DNA from 2 places in the Shewanella sp. ISTPL2 genome. Region 2 is predicted to be linked to the other one. Evidence: predicted binding sites of a transcription regulator. Region 2 holds the regulator's gene; the other holds the start of a gene.
The links. Region 2 encodes MetJ, which represses methionine synthesis genes. Its sites were predicted from a motif close to TAGACGTCTAGACGTCTA; they were not measured.

Region 1 (2,405 bases), 780 kb from region 2:
GCAATCACTTGACTGTCGGCGGCCTGCGCTTTCGCCTCACGGCGTGCCAAACAGGTTTGCACAATCTCTTTTGCCGCGACCGATTCAGGTGCCAGTAGCAATTGGCGCACATTGGCAAGTTCGAGTAATTTTTGCTTCGCAAACGCGAGTTGTTGACGCAGAGCGGGCTCAAGCGTGGCTTCTACCTCTAAATCCACAGGGCTGTGCAGGAGTGAGCAAGAAGTACCGATCCACAAGCGATCTCCGAGATCACGGGCAACCGTGCCTATGCGTTCGGCAATCAAATCCGCCTCTGCCGCCCACACGTTGCGACCATTGACCACACCCACCGACAAAATTTGATCTTGACCAAGCGCATGGGCAAAGACTGCCAATTGATCCGGCGCTGTGACTAAATCGACATGCAACCCCGCGACCGGCAAGGTCGATACCAGCGCTTGATGGTGTGCGATACCGCCGTAGTAACTGGTAAGAAGGATCTTCACCTTAGTAATGCTGAGGGCTTGATACGCCTCAGTGATCGCCGCTTGCCATTCACCATCCAATTCCAATGCGAGAATAGGTTCATCGAGCTGTACCCATTGCACTCCCTGAGCAGCAAAACGCGCCAAAATGTCAGCATAAGCAGTTAATAAATTGGGTAATAAGCTTAACTTATCAAACTCTTGGCCCACAGTTTTAGCAAGGTGCAAGTAACTAACAGGGCCGAGTAGCACAGGTTTTGCTTTATAACCTAAGGACTGCGCTTCGCTGACTTCATCAAAGAACTGCTCATAGGCAATCGAAAACTCTTGGTTTTGGCTGAGCTCAGGTACCAGATAGTGATAGTTAGTATTGAAATACTTGGTCATTTCAGAGGCTGGCGCATCTTGACCCGTTGGCGCTCTGCCGCGGGCAACACGGAATAAAGTATCGAGATCGATTGCCCCTTCACCACGATGACGATCAGGAATGGCATTTAAAGTCGCGCTTAAGGTCAGCACTTGATCATAAAAGGCAAAATCACCTACGGGAACTTGCTCAATGCCCGCAGCAGCTTGCCACTGCCAATGGGTGCGGCGAAGTTCACTCGCCACTTCACGTAATTGTGCCTGAGTGCTCTCACCACGCCAGTATTTTTCTAAGGCAAATTTCAATTCACGACGACGCCCAATACGGGGAAACCCAAGACTATTTAATTGCATACTCTATCTTCCTTTATTTGAGATAAGCCACATTCGGCACTTGCACCCACCAGATTGTTTTCTCTTGGCACTTTTAAGCACTTCAGCCTTGATAAATAACAATGGGCGTCTGGACGTCTAGAAGTTTATTGTGTTAGTCTCTATTCCAGCAACCGAATTGATTTCAAGCACAACATGAGCGAAATTCACTTGGAGTGAACATGATCGAACTAAGACACCTGCGAACCTTAATGGCCCTGAAAGAAAGCGGCAGTTTGGCGGGCGCAGCCAAAAAACGTTTTGTCACTCAATCCGCCCTCTCCCACCAGATTAAGGAGTTGGAGCAAAGGATTAACTCGCCCATTTTTGTGCGTAAGAGTAAGCCACTGTCATTCACCCAAGAAGGTGCACGCCTGCTGCATCTGGCCGAAGAGATTTTGCCTAAGGTGTTAGAAACAGAGACAGATTTGAAGAATGGGCTGGAAACCGAAACCAATCAGTTGCGGGTCGGCATTGAGTGCCATAGCTGTTTTCGCTGGTTAATGCCTGTGATGGAGCAATTTAGGCAAGATCATCCGGCAGCCGAGTTAGACTTGTCGAGCCGTCATCTGTTCGACTCGCTCAATGCCTTAGAAATGGGTGAACTGGATATTGTATTAACCTCAGATCCTGTGCCTGGGCATTCACTCGCCTACCAGCATTTGTTTGATTTTGAAGTGAAGTTAGTGGTTGCTAAGGATCATCCTTTAGCGAAAGAAGCCTATGTCACCCCTAAGCAATTAGCACACTTGCCTATTATCAGTTATCCAGTGCCGTTGACACGTTTAGATATTTATCGCCACTTTTTAGAGCCTGCGGGCATAGAGGCGGGCGAGCAAAAAACCTGTGATTTAACCATGATGTTATTGCAACGCATCGCCTGTAAAGACGGCATAGCCGCACTGCCAAGCTGGTCGATTAATGAAGGACATGGACTGAGTCTCGCTACGGTAAAACTCGGCCAAGAAGGTCTGAAACGACCGCTATTTGGTGCCTATCGCCGCCACAGTGCTAACTCTGCATTGATCCAAAATTGGTTACAACTGGTGGCGAGGGAAGGTTTATCCCGCCAGCAGAAGACGAATTAATGCGGGTGACATAGAGTAAAAAGCCTGCGAATGCAGGCTTGTTTATTGAGTCAAATGACTATTTCATAGCATCGACAAATTACAGCGGATTCATCAACAATCCACGCATAGACAA
Region 2 (2,405 bases):
TACTCGCCTTAAGACACTTTATTGTGTACGCAGGGCAAAGCTATTTAAGCTGAGTGTAAGCTGACTTTACATATTGATAGATAAAGAAAAAGCACTGGCAATGTCAGTGCTTTTTTATTGTTTGAATTTTGAGAAGGTTTGCCAGTACAAGCGGGACGCTTATTGGGGTAAGAGTTCGATAACTGACTTCACCGTTAGCACTAAGGCGCTGATACTGCACAGGACTAACGTCGCCATCTTTGTCTTCTCTTTATCGACACGGCCCACTAATCGCCCTGCGACTAAGTAACCTAAAATCACTGAGGGGAGCAGCATCAACGACAGCCACAGATGTTTTAATTCTAATAAGCCAGTGATCGCTAAAATGATCAATGCAATCATGGAGCTAAAAATGAAGAAGGCCGACAGGGCAGCGCGAAACTGCGAGGCATCTTTGCCTGCCAACAAAATCGCCATCGGCGGGCCACCAATCGCGGCGATATTGCCGAAGATCCCTGAAACCACGCCCGCACCGAAGAGGGTTTTCTTATTCACTGGCAGGCTGAATTTATACAGGCTGAGGATCACTGCGACAGTCACAATGGCGGCGATGGATAAACCGAGTATGGGTTGAGGCGCAAACAGTAATAAACTCGCGCCGATAAAACCGCCGGGCACGCGACCTAGGAGCGCATATTGCAAGCCATTGAATTCTAAGTGGCCGCGCTCACGCACTAAGGTCAGCAGGGCGATGGAGAAACCCATAGCAATAACAGGCGCAGGTACAAGTTGTGGATCGACGATATACAGCAAAGGACTGGCGACAACCGCAAGCCCAAACCCAATCAGACTTTGGGTTAATGCGCCCAGAAACACGACCAGCGAGGCTAAGGCGAGTGTCTGTGGATCTATCATAGAAAACATAGGATTTCCTATATCCCAAACCACCTCAAGATAGTGAAATTTAAAGTTTGAAGTCGCTTGGGTATAAACAAAAAGGGATCGTTAACGATCCCTATTGATGAGCACTGTGATATGACTTTGAAAGCGACGAGTCGCTATTCCATGTCTTCCCACTCGATTCCCATTTGATCCATCAACAACTTGGCTTCTGCGGGAATGCTGTCTGGGTTATCTTTTGACAGATCTTCATCGTTGGGCAATGGCTGGCCAGTGTAGGCGTGCAAAAATGCCTCACACAACAGCTCGCTGTTGGTGGCGTGACGCAAATTATTGACCTGACGACGAGTACGTTCGTCCGTGAGGACCTTAAGCACTTTGAGCGGAATAGACACAGTAATTTTTTTTACTTGTTCATTCTTCTTGCCATGTTCAGCATAGGGGCTGATGTATTCCCCATTCCATTCAGTCATTGACTCACCTGTTATAACGCTAAATTCGGGGCAGATTTTAAACCCTTACAAAGAACAGTCAAATTATTGCTACTATTTCTTTGTGATTGCAAACAGATTTCTTTATGTTCAGACGTCTAAACGTCTTAACGCCTATTGACGATGGCGTTGGGCTTAGGTACATTTAGACGTCCAGACATCTCTATCAGTCTATCGAATTTAGGAGTCCACCCATGGCAGAGCGTCAATTAGCCACACTGGCAGTGCGTCAGGGTATCGAAAGCGATACTCAATATGGCGCAGTTGTGCCACCGATTTATTTGTCGACTAATTACGCCTTCGATGGTCATAAAAATCCCCGCGAATTCGATTACAGTCGTTCAGGCAACCCAACGCGCTGCATTTTAGGTGAAGCATTAGCGCAATTAGAAAAGGGTGCCACTGGCATAGTGACCTGCACTGGCATGGCGGCCATCACCTTAGTGACCACTTTGCTCGGCCCCGATGACTTATTAGTTGTGCCCCATGATTGCTATGGTGGTTCCTACCGTTTATTTACCAACTTGGCGAAGAAAGGCCAGTTTAAGCTGATTGTGGTCGACCAAACCGACAGCCAAGCGTTAGCCGCCGCCATTGCGCAGAATCCTAAGATGGTGTGGCTCGAAACCCCATCGAACCCGTTATTGCGTGTGGTGGATATCGAAGCCATTGCTAAGGCGAGCCATGAGGTCGGCGCGCTAGTGGTGGTCGATAACACCTTTTTATCGCCGATATTGCAACAACCCCTATTGTTAGGCGCGGATATCGTTATCCACTCCACCACTAAATATATCAATGGTCACAGCGATGTGGTCGGCGGCGCTGTGGTCGCCAAAGACGCGCAAATCGGCGAAAGCTTACATTGGTGGTCGAACACTCTAGGCTTAACGGGGTCGGCCTTCGACAGTTATCTGACCCTGCGAGGCCTGCGTACCTTAGCTGTGCGTATTCGCGAGCATCAAACCAATGCCCAGCGTATTATTGAGGTATTAACGCAAAGCCCTGTGGTGAGCAAAGTTTATTACCCCGGTCTTG

Region 1: a site for MetJ is predicted at 1,295-1,312, ahead of metE (5-methyltetrahydropteroyltriglutamate--homocysteine S-methyltransferase). Genes of this name have one in related genera too.

What each region holds. Positions count from the first base shown of each region.
Region 1 covers NZ_JAAPAV010000001.1:1,740,679-1,743,083, reverse strand. Annotated here, with positions in the region: gene metE (5-methyltetrahydropteroyltriglutamate--homocysteine S-methyltransferase) at 1-1,184, opposite strand, end outside; gene HUB64_RS07830 (LysR family transcriptional regulator) at 1,385-2,290, shown strand; gene HUB64_RS07825 (HDOD domain-containing protein) at 2,370-2,405, opposite strand, start outside.
Region 2 covers NZ_JAAPAV010000001.1:961,999-964,403, forward strand. Annotated here, with positions in the region: gene nrfD (NrfD/PsrC family molybdoenzyme membrane anchor subunit) at 1-53, shown strand, start outside; gene HUB64_RS04345 (sulfite exporter TauE/SafE family protein) at 160-903, opposite strand; gene metJ (met regulon transcriptional regulator MetJ) at 1,038-1,352, opposite strand; gene metB (cystathionine gamma-synthase) at 1,565-2,405, shown strand, end outside.